Regions from separate parts of the Limosilactobacillus sp. genome, predicted to be linked through region 1. Evidence: riboswitches for the same ligand, from Rfam matches in the RefSeq annotation. Region 1 holds a riboswitch; each other region holds the start of a gene.
What was found. Region 1 has a riboswitch for thiamine pyrophosphate ahead of tenA (thiaminase II). Riboswitches for the same ligand answer to the same signal wherever they lie in the genome.
Positions count from the first base shown of each region.

Region 2: another riboswitch for thiamine pyrophosphate. It lies ahead of cytX (putative hydroxymethylpyrimidine transporter CytX); the one in region 1 lies ahead of tenA (thiaminase II).
Region 3: another riboswitch for thiamine pyrophosphate. It lies ahead of thiM (hydroxyethylthiazole kinase); the one in region 1 lies ahead of tenA (thiaminase II).
Region 4: another riboswitch for thiamine pyrophosphate. It lies ahead of LKE23_RS05850 (ECF transporter S component); the one in region 1 lies ahead of tenA (thiaminase II).

Region 1 covers NZ_JAKVPE010000001.1:1,813,947-1,818,157, reverse strand. The annotation lists gene LKE23_RS08535 (cation:proton antiporter) at 1-497, opposite strand, end outside; gene LKE23_RS08530 (ClC family H(+)/Cl(-) exchange transporter) at 621-1,961, shown strand; TPP riboswitch at 1,987-2,078, shown strand; gene tenA (thiaminase II) at 2,126-2,782, shown strand; tRNA gene LKE23_RS08520 (tRNA-Thr) at 2,788-2,860, opposite strand; gene LKE23_RS08515 (aspartate aminotransferase family protein) at 2,960-4,211, opposite strand, start outside.
Region 2 covers NZ_JAKVPE010000001.1:394,670-398,880, reverse strand. The annotation lists gene LKE23_RS01880 (ATP-binding protein) at 1-1,953, opposite strand, end outside; TPP riboswitch at 2,137-2,243, shown strand; gene cytX (putative hydroxymethylpyrimidine transporter CytX) at 2,313-3,497, shown strand; gene LKE23_RS01870 (helix-turn-helix domain-containing protein) at 4,061-4,211, opposite strand, start outside.
Region 3 covers NZ_JAKVPE010000001.1:462,389-466,599, reverse strand. The annotation lists gene thiE (thiamine phosphate synthase) at 1-614, opposite strand, end outside; gene thiD (bifunctional hydroxymethylpyrimidine kinase/phosphomethylpyrimidine kinase) at 617-1,426, opposite strand; gene thiM (hydroxyethylthiazole kinase) at 1,419-2,216, opposite strand; TPP riboswitch at 2,312-2,418, opposite strand; partial or broken gene LKE23_RS02220 (patatin-like phospholipase family protein) at 2,471-3,332, opposite strand; gene LKE23_RS02215 (hypothetical protein) at 3,456-4,211, shown strand, end outside.
Region 4 covers NZ_JAKVPE010000001.1:1,250,207-1,254,417, forward strand. The annotation lists gene LKE23_RS05835 (nucleoside hydrolase) at 1-656, shown strand, start outside; gene LKE23_RS05840 (TetR/AcrR family transcriptional regulator) at 719-1,231, opposite strand; gene LKE23_RS05845 (sulfite exporter TauE/SafE family protein) at 1,241-2,026, opposite strand; TPP riboswitch at 2,144-2,233, shown strand; gene LKE23_RS05850 (ECF transporter S component) at 2,329-2,889, shown strand; gene LKE23_RS05855 (ATP-binding cassette domain-containing protein) at 2,894-4,211, shown strand, end outside.

The DNA.
Region 1 (4,211 bases):
CTGATCATGATGCTCAGCATGATGACGCCGATGATGTCATCGGCCACGGCGGCCCCGAGGATGGTCGCCCCCTCGCGACTATCCAGGCGTTTGAACTCCCGCAGGACCGCCACGGAGATGCTGACCGAGGTGGCCGAGAAGATCACCCCAATGAAGAGGGCCTCCAGCTTGGTGAAGCCAAAGAGGTAGCTGGTGCCACCCATCACCAGCACCGGCACGATGACCCCGATCACGGCAACGATCACGGCCGGCCGCAGGTATTTTTTCAAAAGCGACAGGTCACTCTCGAGTCCGGCGATGAACATTAGGATGACGACCCCAATCTCCTGAAACTCGTTCATCATGCTGTCTAAGTGGACCCAATTCAGCAGCGCCGGGCCCACGATAATTCCCACCAGGATCTGACCGATCACCTCGGGGATTTCGACCCGGCGGCAAAAGTTGGCCACGATTTGGGTTGCCAGCAACAGTCCGGCGAGCTCCGCAATAAACTCCATGAAATTCCTCCAATATTTGGTTCGCGTACACAAAAAACTAAGATTGTCCTAATTTTACCATAGCTAGGGCCCGGGCTAAAATGCTATGATCAAGGCGTAACTTTGTTTTAAGGAGGCCTGGTTTTGGCTACTAACCAGCACAGCATCAAACGATCCCGCGACGTTTTGAGAACCGCACCCGTCACCTCATTCTTCAGTGAGGTTGTCAGTGGCATCGTGGTCGGGGCAATCACTGGCCTGATCGTCAGTGTCTTTCGGTGGATCATCGACCACGCAATGAAGGCCCTGATGGTCATCTATCCTCAGATGGCCCAGCATCCCCTCTACCTGATCCCATACGTCATCCTTACGCTGGGGATCGTTTGGCTGCTCAACAACGTCATGCAGGCGGAGCCAATTGATCTGGTCGGTTCCGGGGTTCCCCAGATTCAGGAGATCCTCCACGGACAGCACCGGATGAATGCCCAGGACGTTCTGTGGCGACGCTTCGTTGGTGGCCTCCTGGCAATCTGTCCCGGGCTCTTCCTCGGTCGCGAGGGTCCCTGCATTCAGATGGGCGCCTGTGTCGGCCAAATTCTCGGTGAGCGCTTCCGGCTGAGTGCTCAACAGAAGCGCTTTTTGATGGAGAGCGGCATCGCGGCCGGCTTATCGGCGGCCTTCTCTGCACCCCTGGCCGGCGTGATCTTCCTGGTGGAGGAAATCACCTTTAAGTTTCAGCCGCGTAAGTGCATGGCCGCCCTCGCCGCGGCCATCAGCGCCGACCTAGTGACGGTGGCTTTCTTCGGCGTCCACCCTTGCCTCTACCTGCCGCTGCAAGCCGACTTGCCAGCGTCTGCTTACAGCTGGCTGATCCTGGTCGGAGTCGTCATCGGGGTGCTGGCGTTTGGCTACCAGTACACCCTGCTCAACCTGCACTGGTGGTTTAGCAAGCTGCCCCTGCCCCAGAAATACCACAAGGCGATCCCGCTCCTGCTGGTCATCCCGATCGGCCTGTGGAATGCCCGGGTACTCGGCGGCAGTCACGGCTTCATCCTCTACCTCACCAAGCTGCCCGCCAGCGTTCCCCTGAGCAGCCTGCTCATTATCTTTCTTGTCTTCCTCGCACTGCGCTTTGTTTTCTCAATGATTAGCTACGGGTCCACCGTACCGGGCGGGATCTTCATGCCCCTGCTGGTTCTCGGTGCCTTGATCGGTGGAATCATCGGCATCGTCATGATCAACCATCACCTGATTCCGGCCACCTGCTTTTTGAACCTGATCGTCATCACGATGGCCGCCTACTTCGGCGCGGTTGAGGGGACCCCCTTCACCGCCCTGACGCTTTTAACGGAGATGGTGGGCTCGGTCGAACAAATCCTGCCGATGGTCCTGCTCACCTTCATCGCCTACCTGACCTGCAACGTGCTGGGCGGACGGCCAATCCATGCGGCCCTGCGTGAGGAAATGGTCTTTGAAGGGGCTTAGTTTAGGACTATAATGAAATTAACTGATAATTCACTAGGGGTGCCTTTTTGGCTGAGATTATACCCTTGAACCTGAACAGGATAATTCCTGCGCGAGGAAACGTGTCTGAAATAGATCTAAAGGCTCCCTTTGTTTTATCACGAAAACGAAAGGAGCCCTTTTATATGGTTAAATTTTCAGAACAGGTCCACCACGACACTAAGGAGCTGTGGCAAAAAAGCTTCGACCATCCCTTCATCAGGGAAATGGTCACCGGTGAGCTGCCAGAAGACAAGTTTAAGTTCTACGTAATCCAGGACTACCACTATCTCAAGGTCTTCGATCAGCTGCACCTGAAGCTCGCCCAGCTCTTGCCTGGCCCCCAACGCCAGGTCGTCAAGGACTACGTGCAGAATCTGACCGTCGACGAGCTCGAGGCCCGCAACCACACCTTCCAAAAGCTCGGCATCAGTCAGGACGAGTGGGCGCAGACCCCGCTGGCCCCGGCAAACTATAACTACCTCAACCACATGCGCCATAGCCTGGCAACCTCGCCCGCCGTGGGCCTGGCCTCGTTTCTCCCCTGCCCCTGGCTGTACGTCGAGCTGGCGACCCATTGGCAGCACGCCACCAGCCCGGTTGAAGTCTACGATGACTTTTTCCAAACCTATGAGGAGGCGGCCCATGACAAGAGTACGGTCCCGATGATTGAGCTGATGGACCAGCTGGCCGCCCAGGCTGACCCGGCAGAGAAAACAGCGATGGCGCAGGCATTTGTCCGCAGTTCGTACTATGAGCTGCAATTTTGGCAAATGGCCTACGCCAATCAACAGTGGAAATAGTTAAAAGCCGTCTGGCAGAGTTGAACTGCCGTGTCACCCTTACCATGGATGTGCTCTACCTATCTGAGCTAAGACGGCGTTTAAAGTATAACCGAAAGGCGCCATCCAAGGCAAATTGCAAAAATAGCACCCGATAAATCTGCAGGTTTATCGGGTGCTATTTGCTTAATTTCTCTCTTACCAACCTAACTCGTCGGCGTTCTGCGGCAGCGACAGCTTCCCCGCTGCCAGCTCGCTGAAGGCCTGGTCGATCATGGCAAAGGCCTGGTCCAACTGCTCTTCGGTGATGACCAATGGTGGCTGGAAGCGCAGGATGTTGCCCCGCAGGCTAATGATAATGGCACCGAGCTCAAAGATTCGGTACATCAGCTTGGTGGTGGCCTCTACGTCACCCTTGCCGGTAGCTGGATCAACGATGTCAATTCCGCCGTCAAGGCCGTACATCCGCACGCCCCCGATGAAGTCAAACTTGGCCTTCTCCTGGTTGAAGAAGTCCGCGGCCTTCTTGCCCAACCGGGTTGAACGTTCCAGCAGGTGCTCGTCTTGGATAACGTCCAAAGTGGCGTTGGCGGCCGCTGTCGTGACCGGGTTCCCGGCCGTCGTGTAGACGTTGGCGGCGGATCCGAGGGACTCCATGATTTCCTTGCGGCCGATAATTGCGCTGAGCGGCATCCCGGAAGCCAGGGACTTGCCGACGGACATCAAGTCTGGTTCGATCCCCGAGAAGTTCTGGATGGACCACCATTTTCCGGTCCGCCCCATTCCCTGGTTAACCTCGTCGATGGCGAAGAGGATGCCGTGCTCCTTGGCGAAATCATAGATTTTCTGCATGTATGCCGGTGGCGTCTTGACGATCCCGCCGTCGCCCTGGATCGGCTCGATGATGATCGCCGCCGTTTCCTCGGCCGGCAGATAGGTTTCAAACGGCTGCTTGAAGGCCTTAAACATCCGGTCGACGAACTGGTCCTCGGTTTCGTCCGGTAACCGGTCCCACGGCGACGGGAACGGCACCTTGACCACGTCCGGCAAGAGCGGTGACATCTTGCGACTCATGTTTAAGGTGACGGACGAAAGGGTCATGGAACCATAGGTGGAGCCGTGGTAGGCCCCAGTGAAGGAGACCATGTACGGCCGCCCAGTGTAGGCCCGGGCAAATTTGATGATGGCGTCGTTGGCGTCGGAGCCCGAGTTTCCCCAGGCGATTTCAACCGGGCCAGACATTGGTGCCAATTCTGCTAAACGTGGTGCCAGCCGGGCTGCCTGAGAGTTGGCAAAGTAGGCCGGCGTGTACTGGATAATCTTGGCCGCCTGGTCGGCAATCGCCTTGACAATCCGTGGGTGGGCGTGACCGGTGTTGGTCGAACTGGCGCTGGCCAAGAGATCAATGTAGTCGTTGCCCTCAACATCGGTGATGATCGCCCCGTGCCCG
Region 2 (4,211 bases), 1.4 Mb from region 1:
GCTCTCCTGGAAGTCATCGCAGATCTGATCCGCAAAGTAGGCTGGCACTTCCATTCCGGCCATCTTGTAGTAGTCCCGGAAGATCTGCCGGGTGTTTGACAGGAAGTCAAGCTGGCCGTTAGCGGTGTTGAAGTCCCGCCATGGGGTCTCATCGTCCTCAAGCAGGTTAGCCATCCGCATTACGAAGTCCTTGAAGAGCGTGTTGTTGAGGGTCTGGCGAACGTTGTAGATGTACTTGTTAGCCTCGCCCTTTTGCCGGTCGTCGATCACCTTATCCATCTGCAGGTAGTAGGTTCGTCGTGCGGTTTCACGAAGCATCGTAAATCCGGAATCGTAGTTGGTCGTCCCAATTAAGGGTGCGATTGGGTGGGGATTGTTGATCAACTCGTTCATCGTATCCACTACCAGGTGCCGACTGTACTGATCCTGCTGGAAGAAGTACGGTTCAATCTCATCCAGCAGAACCGGATAGGAGCTTCCCTGCTTCATGTAGTGCTCAATAGCTTCGACCGTCTTGGTTTTCTTTTGGGCGGTATCACTTGGGTAAATCGTCCCAAAGTCGATCAGTGAGCGGTCGGTGTTCCAAGTCAGCTGATTAATGATCCGCAAAAGTGTTGACTTCCCGGAACCGGCCGTTGCTCCCAACACCAGGAAGTTCGGCACATCATTCCCGTCCTCGGGGTTCAGGCTGGCCTTCTGACGAATTTCCCACAGGAAGGGTGCGGTAAAGGCGTAAAGGATTGCTTCGTAGAATCGTTTCCCGTAATCGTCGTCGTAGTCTACCACGTACTTCCGGTAGCCATCCAAGACGGCATTGATGCTCTTCAGGCCATCGCGAATCTGGCTGATTGTTGCTAGCTTGCCAAAGGGAATTGGGTGGGTTCCGGCATCGTTCGGCACGTAAAGGCCACTATTATTGGCCAATAGGTTCCGCTCCATTGGTCGATCGTAAAGGAAGGTCGTGTATTTCTTTTCAGCCTTGCGCTGCTGTGGCGTCATGCCACTGATCAGGGCCTGCTGAACCTGCTGGTAGATTTTTTCACGAGTCTTGATCTTTGGCTTGGCTGCCCGTGGTGAAACCGACCCCTTCTGCAGGGTGTAGATCGTGTCATGCTGCTTGACGTCCCGCTCAATTGCTTCCTTTGTCTGCGAACGGTTGGTTGTCACCTCACGCATCGCAAGCGTGGTCGCTTCTGGAATCAGTTTCTTATCCAAGAGCTGTTGAACGTCGTGACTGATGATGTCGGTCATGTCCGCCGCGGCAATCTGATCAGTTGTCTCGTTATCAAGGATCACCACCTGATTGCCGGTGGTGGTCTGCTTGTCCTTGGCCCCCTCGTCCAGCTGTGCTTGCGCGGCCTTCAGGAGGTTAGCCGTGAAATATGGCCGCAGAACGGGTTTAATATCCTTCTTAAAATGTTCGCTAAGGTTTTGGAACAGCCGAATATCGCTATCAAAGACCAGAATTTCCTCAAAGCGATTTTGGCCCTTATCAAAGTCTTTCTGATCAAGATTGATGCTCCCGAGGATTACCCGCGTATCGTGCGTTTCCGAATTGCTGAGCAGGTAGAATTGGGAATGCAAGGCCTGCGCCGGTGAGATTTCAACGCTAAACAGGCCATTCAGCACGTTTGCCTGGTTGGCACTAGTCAAGCCTTCGAAAAGCTTAGCCGGCTGCTTATTGGCCATTGCTAAGAGAGCGTTGGCTAACGCTTCTTTGGTGATCTCGTCCTCAGCAGTATTAGCATCAGCAGTTACTGGCGTTTTCAGAGCGATCTCGACTTGAATGAATTTGCTCAGGTAATCGTTGATGAAATCGGCCGTCACTGCTCCCGTGACCGCAGTTAAACGGTTAAAGCGGTGGGCATCAAAGAGCTGGCTCACCTTCATCGGTGGTGTTTCTTGGCCGTTGAAAACGATATGAATTTTATTTAAGCTTGGATCATTAGTCATAAATGTTATCCTTTACTTTTCTGGTGTATTTATCATTATTTTCGTTGATTTAGCGCGATTTTTCAAGTTTTGGCTGTTCTTTTTTATTGTTTTAGTTTTGAATTTAGTTAAAGTAAATTGCTGCTAACATCTCAATGACTAACTGTGGTTGACAAATTACTTAGATCTGCTATGTTAAAAGTGAAATAAATAACGGGGAGCTTGCAAACAGGCTGAGAGGAGACTGCGCGTCTCGACCCATTGAACCTGATTCGGATAATGCCAGCGAAGGGATCAAAAGTGGCGACCAGGCGAATTTCCCTGGTCGTTTTTTCTTGGGGACACTGTCCGAGCACAATATTAGAAGGACGGTGCTTACTGTGGAAAGAAGAACAAGTTTAACAGAGAATGGACTAATCTGGTGCGGTGCCGGAATTTCGATTGCGGAAATTCTAACCGGAACCTACCTCGCCCCGCTCGGCATGTGGCAGGGACTCTTAGTAATCCTGATTGGTCATTTGATCGGTTGCCTCCTGCTCTTCTTGTCGGGCGTGATTGGTGGGCAGCAACGGCTCAGCGCCATGAATGCCACCAAGCTATCGTTTGGTCGACACGGCGCCTACCTCTTTGCCCTGCTCAATGTTCTCCAGTTGGTCGGTTGGACTGGAATCATGATCTACGATGGTGCCGTCGCCGCGAACGGCATTTGGCACTTTGGCCAGTGGCTCTGGGCACTTTTAATCGGGCTCCTGATTATTCTCTGGTTGCGGATCGGGATTCGGCACCTGCGAGGCTTTAACATCGTCGCCATTACGGTCCTGGTCATTTTGACGGCCATCCTATGTGGCGTTATCTTCACCCATCATCAGGTCTTGCCGGCTGGCGGTCAGCTTTCATGGGCCCAGGGAATGGAATTGGTTATTGCGATGCCCCTTTCCTGGCTCCCGCTGATCAGTGACTACACCTCCGCCGCTCAGCAACCGGTTGGCGCCAGTGCAGTCAGCGCCATTGTCTACGGCCTTACTTCTTGCTGGATGGCCTTTATTGGCCTTGGCGCGGCCCTGCTAACCAAGGATACCAACATCGCCACCATTATTCTGCGGGCTGGGCTGGGAAGCGCCGGCTTAATCATCGTCGTCTTCTCAACCGTCACTACCACCTTCATGGATGCCTACTCCGCAGGGATTTCCGCCAAGGCGATTTTTAGCAGTTGGTCGGGCACCCTAACTGCTATTGTCGCTACCATCATCGGAGTGATCGGCGCAATTACCCTGCCGATGGATAATTTTTCCAACTTTCTCTATTTGATTGGTTCTGTCTTCGCCCCAATGATCGCAGTTCAGCTGACCGATTACTTTCTTGTCCACGCGGATCATCGGCACCAAGAATTTTCCTGGCCAAACCTGCTGCTCTGGGCGGTTGGCTTTATCCTCTACCGGATCCTGATCAACCTTAACCTGCCCTGTGGCAGCACCGTGCCGACCATCCTGGTGGTAATGGTGCTGACCTGGCTGGTGCATCGGTTTGTTGTTAAGGCAGGGGCAAGCACTTCGGCTGATCATTAACTGCCTGCCCTTTTTTGTTTATATGATTAATGCCTAATGTGGTCCAGAGCAAACACAAAAATGACACAGAGATCAAATTTTAACGTTATTGGATGCCTTCTGCAGTGGAAAAAAGCCGGCGCATCCTATAATCGGCATCTACAACGAGGACACCCACCATTGCGAGTATCGCTACGAAAGCCAGTTCGCTCGGGCGCGACTCCGACATAAAAATAGATCCCGTAACCCAAGAATCGGTTACGGGATCTATTTTTTTACCGTAATTTTGCATACGATTTTCGGATCGTCTTCGATGACGATACACGCCGCGGAAAGAACATAAGAGAAATCGGCAGTGATCACAAAATGGACACCCGTCGTTTATTTCTCATTAATTAGGTAGAAGTTGACGTCACGATCGTTATTTATTAGCAGCGTTTCCGCTTTTGTCAAAATTCGACCAATTGCCACAAAAACCATCGATCATCGTTTAAGCCCTTTTGACATCATTTACCGTCAATTCGTCAAAATTTTGAAAAGCAATTTGTTAAATTAGAAAAGATTGCAATTCTGCCTATCTATTCCTATTTATTATTAGCTGTTTTCAATAATTCAACAAGCAGAGAGCTAAGGTGCTCGCTGGTCTGGGTATCAAGATCGTTTAATAAATCGTTTAATTCTTGTTGGTGTGGGCGGTTTGCCAACGTCTTGACGTCGTTATTTGTGAGATCGTCA
Region 3 (4,211 bases), 1.4 Mb from region 1:
CCAGGAATGTCAGAACTCTGCAAGACCATTGAAATCACGGAACCGCCCGCCACACCGGTATGGGCGGTGGCGGCCAGATTAGCGGCACTCAGGCCGCCAATCGCAACGATCGGGTGGTGACTGGCCTGGACCAGTTGCCGAAGTTTGTTGCAGCCCAGTGCCGGGTCGGCATCGTCCTTGGAACTGGTTGGGAAGACCGGGCCGGCACCGATATAATCAACAGCGGTCAGCTGGTTGGCCTTGGCAATTTCGGGCAAGGTGTTGCAGGAGTAGCCGATCATCAGCTGACCCGCCGCTCGCTGGATGACGGTTTCAATCCGCTGGTCCTTTTGACCGACGTGGACCCCATCCGCTCCCACCTGCAGTGCCAGCTCCTCGTCGTCATCGATGAAGTAGGGAATTTGGTAGTGGCGGGTCAGCTCACGCAGTTGCTGGGCCATCTGTAATTTTTCCGAGTTGCTAAGCCGTGAAGCCCCCTTTTCGCGGTACTGGAAGGCTGTAATTCCTGCCTGCATGGCCAGCTCAACCTTCTGTAGGAATTCCTGTGAATCGTTGTGGGTGTCCTGGGTTCCGCCGACCAGGTAGGCCCGCAGCATTGTTGGCTTGAATTGCATGATTAGTCCTCCTTGATCTGCGCCCAGTGGTTCAGCGGACCGTGACCGTGGCCGACATTGATACCATCGCGAATGGTGGCCTCGACATAAGCCTTTCCGGTCCGAATGGCTTCCTCCATCGTGTGGCCCTTAGCCAGCTCGGCGGTGATGCAGGCGGAAATGGTGTCCCCAGTTCCGTGAGTGTTATGGGTGGCAACCCGCGGCGAGGTCATCCAGAAGTTTTCACCGTTTTCGAGGAGAACAAAGTCGTTGGCGGCGTTGGCATCGTGGAAGTGACCACCCTTGACGAGGACGTTCTTGGCGCCCAGGGACTGGAGCTTCTTGCCGGCAGTGACCATTTCATCTTCCGTCTCGATCTTCATCCCCGTCAGCTCCTCGGCTTCCGGCAGGTTGGGCGTAACCAGGTCGGCGAGCGGCAGGAGCTCATCCCGGACGACCGCGATGGCGTCATCGCTGAGCAGCTTAGCCCCGCCCTTGGCAATCATGACCGGATCAACGGTCAGGGGCCCAAAATCGTACTTCTTCAGATTGGCCACCACCGCCTTGACCCGCGGGACGTCGGCCAGCATTCCCGTCTTGCAGGCCCGGATGTTCAGGTCGGCCGCCAGGGAGGCAAACTGTTCGTCGATCATTTTCGGCGGCATCGGGAAGGCATCCTGGACGCCGAGCGTATTTTGCGCGGTCACGGCTACCACCACCATGGTTGCGAAGACATGGCGCATCTGCATTGTTTTGAAATCGGCCGCGATCCCGGCGCCACCGCCGCTATCGGTACCGGCAATTGTCAAAGCTTGTGGAAAATCATTAGTCATTGTTTTTATTCATCCTTTCTACGACGCCCTCTTGCACGCTTGTGCTGGTGAGCTGACATAATTCATCGAAAAACCGACTTTGCCACTGCCCGAGCCCCCGGACATCCCTTGCCGCCTGAACGCCAGCAAAGGCAAAGGTCTGGCAGGCGAGACTGCACGTTGGCAGCGGCGCTTCTCCTAGCGCTAGGTAGGCCGCCAGGGTACTGGACAGCATGTCCCCGCTGCCAACGTTCAGTGCCAAATATTGATCACCCAGCGGGTTGGTAAAGACGTCCTGGCCGTCGGTGACGAAGTCGGTGGGCCCGGACAGCGCAACGAGGGAGTGGTACTGGTGGGCACACTGTTGGGCGATGGTGGCTAGGTCCATGCTGCCCTGACCGGCGTCGATGCCGTGGGCTTGCCATTTGGCCCCGGTCAAGGCCGCAATTTCACCCGCGTTTCCCCGGATGACCGTAAAGTGGTAGTCCGCCAAAAGCTGGTGGGCAATTTTAAGACGATAGGGAACGCTGCCGACGGCGACCGGGTCGAGGACAACGGGCAGCCGGTTGGCGTTGGCGTCCAGAACCGCCCGAATTTGTTTCAGCTGGGCTTCGGTAATCGTTCCGAGGTTGATGGTAATCGCGTTGGCCAGTTGGACCATTGCCGCGGCCTCGGCAGGCTCCTTGGACATGATTGGTGAAGCGCCGATTGCACTCAGCCCGTCTGCCACCTTATCAATGGTGACGCTGTTGGCCACCGTCAGGACGACTGGATTGGCTTGCCGTAAACGATCAATTAATGCGTATGGCAAATTATTACAATTCAAAATATTCACTCCTTCCGGGCACACTTTGGGCACATTATTAGAAAATCCCCACCAGACTTACGTTGGTCTGATGGGGATTATTTCTTTCGTCCGCATTTCCCTCCGCAAGTACTGGCTTGACAGGTTCATAGGATCCACGCTTTTGAGCGCATCTCAGTCCGGCAGACGGACACTCCTAATGCAAAATGTTTATTTATTTTCTAACTATCATTCAGTATAGCACTTTTCGCGGGAAAAGGTTACCGCTCCAAGTATTTAATCATTTGCGGCAGGATCATGCCGGCCTCGTGCTGGCCGGTTTCGTACAGCTGACGTAATTTTTTAACGTTTCCCTCAATCCGGCTAACCCTGACTGGCTGTTGGGGAGCGATGGTGAAGAGCTTTTTCTCCCTGGTCAGTCGGTTGATTTCCTCGACCTGTTGATTGTAGACGGTTGGCCGATTAATGGCGGCTCGGACGAAGAGTGGGTAGTCCCGGCCGTAGTAACGCTCGTAAAGGCTGGCAAGGGTGCGGCTGGTTGGCTCCTTACGGTAGGTGATGTCCCGGGTCCGGATGACCACGATCTTATCGTAGCCCTGCTGCTGGGCCAGGTCGTAAGGAATGGAGTCAGCCACCCCGCCGTCCAGGCACAGGCCCTTGCTCGTCCGCTGCGGCTTCGCGATGATCGGCATCGACGAAGAAGCCTTGAGGGCCCGGGTGAGGTCTTCGCCGACCGGGTTGGTAAAGCTTGACGGCCTTGCCGGTGACCATGCTGGTGGCAACGGCGGTAAAGTTAGAAGCCGAACGCTCGTAGGCCCGTTCGTTAAAGTTTTCCCAGCGCCAACCATGATCCTCGAATAGGTAGTCGAGGTTGATGATCGTTTGGCGGTGAAGGAGGTGCGAGAATGAAATGTAGTCGCGATCGTGGCGATGATTGATGTTGATCATCGCTGCCCGGCCGTACTGCTTGGAGACAAAGTTCGCCCCGCACAGCGATCCGGCCGAAACGCCGATGACGTTGTCAAACTCGATGTGGTGGGCTAAAAAAGTATCCACGACCCCAGCCGTGTACTGACCACGAAAGGCGCCACCCTCCAAGACCAAAGCTGCATTGTATAGCATTCACTCCACGCTCCCTTAAATTTTGTGTTACCCAAAATTATACAACACCCGCAGCGGGGAATGTCAACGGGATTGCACTAGTTGGGTGGATCGTCGATAATAGAGATAAGGGAGGGATGACCAATGATCAATGATAAACTGACGGATCAGCAGCGGGTTCAACTGGCCCAGCTCGAATACCATGACTGGCAGGTGGGAGAAACGGTCCAAGTGGATGGGCTCATCATTGGCCAGGTCGGCCAACTGATACAGACGGAGAATGGCTTTCGCGCCACCGTGGTCATTAGTGGTCCCCATGAAGTCACCGTCCTTCTGCGTGGCTCGTCCGGGATTCGCAAGGGTGACCCGACCACCTGGACGAACGAATGGCTGCGGGTAAACCTGCCGATTGGCGGGGCCATTTTGAATCAGGTGCCGACCATCCCCCAGGAGATGTGGACCGCCGCCCAACAATTTAATAAGCTGCTCCACCAGCACCCCACCTGCCGCTTTTATGTCTATGGTCATTCCCTCGGCTCGATCAACGGCCAATTTGCCCTGGCAAACTGTGCTGCACCCGACCAGGTGGCGGGGGCCTGGCTCTATGAAGGCCCCAATCTCTACTGGCTGCTTGGCGATTCTCAGCGCCAGATAGCCCTGGACCTGCGCTGTCAGATCTTTAACTACATTGACCCCCGGGACGTCGTGGCGCTTGGCTACCTTGATGACCAGCACACGATTGGCCTCCTGCGGGTGGTCGACTCGCTTTTGATGGCACCGATCAGTCAGCACATGTGGGGTGGCTACCGTTTCGATAGCCGTGGCAAATTGCAGCTGGCGGATTCCTGGGGACCGCACCGCCGCGCCCAGCTCGATCAACAGGTGATCGATCGGGTCCAG
Region 4 (4,211 bases), 560 kb from region 1:
GCGTAGAAGAAGAGTCCGGCGTGGACTTCTACATTGACGCCGCCCACAAGTACGGCAAGGACCTGATCATCATCCCAACTGGTCCGATGACAACCCTGGCCGCTGCCCTCAAGAAGGATCCTGAAATTGCCCACCTGATCGGCAACGTCACCTTCATGGGTGGTGCCCTGACCGTTGAAGGGAACGTCAGCCCCGTTGCCGAAGCCAACATCCACCAGGATCCAAAGGCCTGCAACGAAGTCCTGACCTCCGACCTGCCACTGACGATGGTGGGCCTGGACGTTACTCTGCGGACCCTGCTGACCAAGAAGGAAACCGCTAAGTGGCGTGAACTCGGCACCAAGGCTGGGAAGGCCTACGCCGACATCACCGACTTCTACATCGACGCCTACTACAACCTCGACATCGACAAGAACGGTTGTGCCATTCACGATCCACTGGCCGTTGGTGTCGGGATCGACCCATCCTTCGTTACCACGCTGAGCCTCTTCGTTAAGTGTGTCTACGAGGAAGGTCCTTACTACGCACGGATCATTGGTGACAACGCCAAGTTGAACGATCCAAATCCAAACGTTAAGGTTGCCATCAACGTGGATAAGGAACGTTACTTAAACGTCTTCATGGACCTGCTGACCAACCTGTTCAAGGAACACTAGTCCACAAAAATAAACACTTCTAACCAAAAGGGATGAAGCCGCCAATGACTTCATCCCTTTTGTTATTCCGTAATCTTCTCCAGCATTCTCTTGAGCCGCGCCAAGGCTTGGTCGCGGTCGTCCGGCACCAGCAGGCATTCCTTGATGGTGGCGTGGCACAGGGTCATCACCGCCCATTGCGTGTCGGTCTGCGGCTCCAGCTGCGTCCCGTTTTCCTGCGGCAGCATCCCCTCGTTGGTCAGGAAATGGTTACGAACAAATTGGTAGTAGGGTCCCTGGTGAACCCGGTCGACGAACTCAGCGACCATTTGGTAGTAGTCCAGCGCGGCAAAGTGCTGCCCCGCCTGGCCCAGGGGAACGTGAATCGCCACCAGGACTTCTTGCAGGAGGTAGAGGTAGGCATCCGTCAGATCCGCAAAATACTTATAGAAGGCGCCGCGCGAAATCTGGGCATCCTTGATGATCCGGGCCACCTCGGCCGTCGCCAGGCTGTGCTGGCTGAATTCATTTAATAGGGCGGTCCGAATCCGCTGCTTTTTAGCGTCCTTGAGGTTGGTAAAGGTTCGACTTGGCATTGGCATTCCTCACATCATGTTTCTAATTACCAGGGAGACGGCCAGCACCAAGGCCCCGATCCCAACGATGATTTGCATCAAACGGCCGGGGAGGTGCCGGACAATGATCGGCCCGAGGATTCCGCCGAGGATGTTTCCCAGGAAAAGCGGGATCACGTAGTTCCAGTGGATTCCCGCCTCCAAGAAGAAGATGATGGCGGCCATCGTGTTGGTGGCCGTCATGGTCACGTTCTTCAGGGCGTTATTGATGGCAAAGGACTGCTGACTGTTGACAACGGTCAAGAGCGTCAGCATCATCACTCCGGCACCCGAGTTAAAGTAGCCGGCGTAGAGGCCGACCAAAAAGATCCCGACCCAGGCCAGCGCCCGGTGCAGGCGGGACCGACCGAATGCCCGACTGTTTTGAACCAGTTCGGGGCGAGCCTGGCGTGGCCGGTGGGGAAAGAGCAGGACGATCCCCGCGGCCCCGATACAGAAGGGTACCAGTTCCTTAAAGTACTTGCTCGGCAGGGTGAAGAGGAGAACGGCCCCGATCATTGACCCTACCAGAACGACCGGGATCATCAGCCACATCTGCTTGCGGTTGTGACGGAGCTCCCGGGCCGAGGCGAAGACCGAGCTGTACCCACTGGCCACCGTCGAATAGCTACTGGTCACGTTTGCAATCACCGGTGGCAAGCCCAACGCCAGCAGCGAGGGGTATGATATTAACGATGCTAGTCCCGCGGCCGCGCTCGTGATCCCGGCACAGATGCCGACAACAACCAATAAAGCAAAAAAAGTTAATCCAGACATTCTACAACCTCACAAATTTATTGACACCAACTATTATAGACGCTGTCACCCAGTCCTGCACCTCTTTCTCTAATTTGAACTTTATCCCCAAGTTATGTATCATAAGTAGTGAGATTAATACGATGTCTGGGGTGCCGGATGGCTGAGATAATACCCATTGAACCTGAACTGGACAATACCAGCGGAGGGAGATTCGGTAAATAATAAGAGAAACAATTCTGCCCCACAATGACTGCATTGTGGGGCCTTTTTCTTACCCGTTGACCGCCTTAATCTAAATCTCACTTTAAGGAGTCTTTCTGATGCACAAAAGAAGTTTTCACCTACGCGATATCATTCTGCTGGCCCTGATCGGGATCATCTTCGGGGTCATCTACTACGCGGCCAGCTTCGTCTACAACGGGCTGACATTGCTGCTGACGCCAATCGGCTACGGCCCGATGGCTAACGACATCACCATGGGAATCTGGTGCATGGCCGGTCCCCTCGCCGGTTTCATGTTCCGCCTGCCCGGCTCGTCCTTTCTTGGCGAGTTTCTCGGAGCGGCCGTCGAAATGTTTCTCGGTGACCAGTGGGGAGCTTCCAACCTGATCTCCGGGGCCGTCCAAGGGGTCGCCACCGAACTGGGCTTTACCGTCACCCTCTACAAGCTTTATAACTGGCTGACCGTCCTGACGGTTTCGCTTTCGACGACCCTGATCACCTTCGGCTGGGACTGGTTCCGGAACGGCTACAGCCACTTCGCCGGCCACATGCTGATTGTGATGTTTGTGGTACGCTTCCTGTCGATCTTCTTCTTCAGTGGCGTCCTCAACAAGCTGATCATCAACATGCTCAACCGGGCCCACGTCATTAAGGAGTAAGCCAATGAACGCTATTCAAACCGACCGGCTGACCTTTCGTTTTGAACACCAGCAGCCAATCCTTGACCAGGTTGATGTTGAATTTCCGCTGGGCCAGAGCGCGCTCGTCGTCGGTCCCTCCGGCTGCGGTAAGTCGACCCTCTTGAAAATCATTGCCGGCCTGTTGCCGAAATACGGGGGCGAAGTAACCAGCGGGCGGGTCGTTGTCCCCACGGATAGCGGCCACCGTCCCCGGATCGGAATGCTCTTTCAGGATCCGGCCATGCAGTTTGCCATGGACACGCCCCAACACGAGATGGAATTCACCCTTGAGAACTGCCAGGTTCCCGCAGAAAAGATGGCGGAACGAATCCAGCAGGCGGCCGCGTTTTGCCAGGTGACGGATTTCCTCGACCGCAAAATTGCGACCCTGTCCGGTGGCCAGCAGCAACGGGTTGCCCTGGCCGTGGTTCTGGTCATGCGCCCGGAAATCCTCCTGCTGGACGAACCCTTCGCCAGCATCGACGAGGCCAACCGCCGTTTTTTGATCGCCCAGCTAGCCAAATGGCAGAAGCATTCCGGCCACACCCTGATCGTCACCGACCACGACTGCCATGGTTATTCCAGATTGGATCCGCGGGTCTACCGCTTTAACGACCACCAGGTTCAATTGATCAGCCCCGACCAGGGACGGGCCTTGATTGCCCAGGCCGACAACGCCAGCCAGGAACCGCTGCACACGGCCGTTCCCGATTCTACGACACCGGCGATTATGCGACTGGACGGTTTGACTATCGAACGGGGTGACAGCCGACTGATCAAGGACGCCAGCCTGCCGATCGTCGAAAACAAGATTACCCTGCTGACCGGAGCCAACGGGGTGGGCAAGTCGACCCTCTTCAAGGCCCTGACCCGCCTGATCTCTTATCGGGGAAACATTTCCTACCGGGAAACCGATATTGCCAAATTATCACCCGGGAAATATCACCAGCAGGTTGGGATGGTCTTTCAGCAGGCCAACGACCAGTTCCTCAACGTCACGGTGGCTGAAGAACTGGATCTCAGCGCCAAGCACCAGCGGCAGCCGGTCCTAACCAATGACCACCTGCAAGCGATCCTGGAAGATTTTGGCCTGGCGGGAATGGAAAACCGGGTCGTCTACTCCCTCAGCGGGGGCCAGCGCAAAAAGCTTCAGCTCCTGGTAATGCTGATGATCGGCCACCCGGTTCTGCTCCTGGACGAACCCTTCGCCGGGCTTGATCGAAAATCGCTTGCGGTCGTGATTGACCTGATCAAGCGTTGCCAGCGGGCCCTGCCACAAACAATCGTCATCATCAGTCACC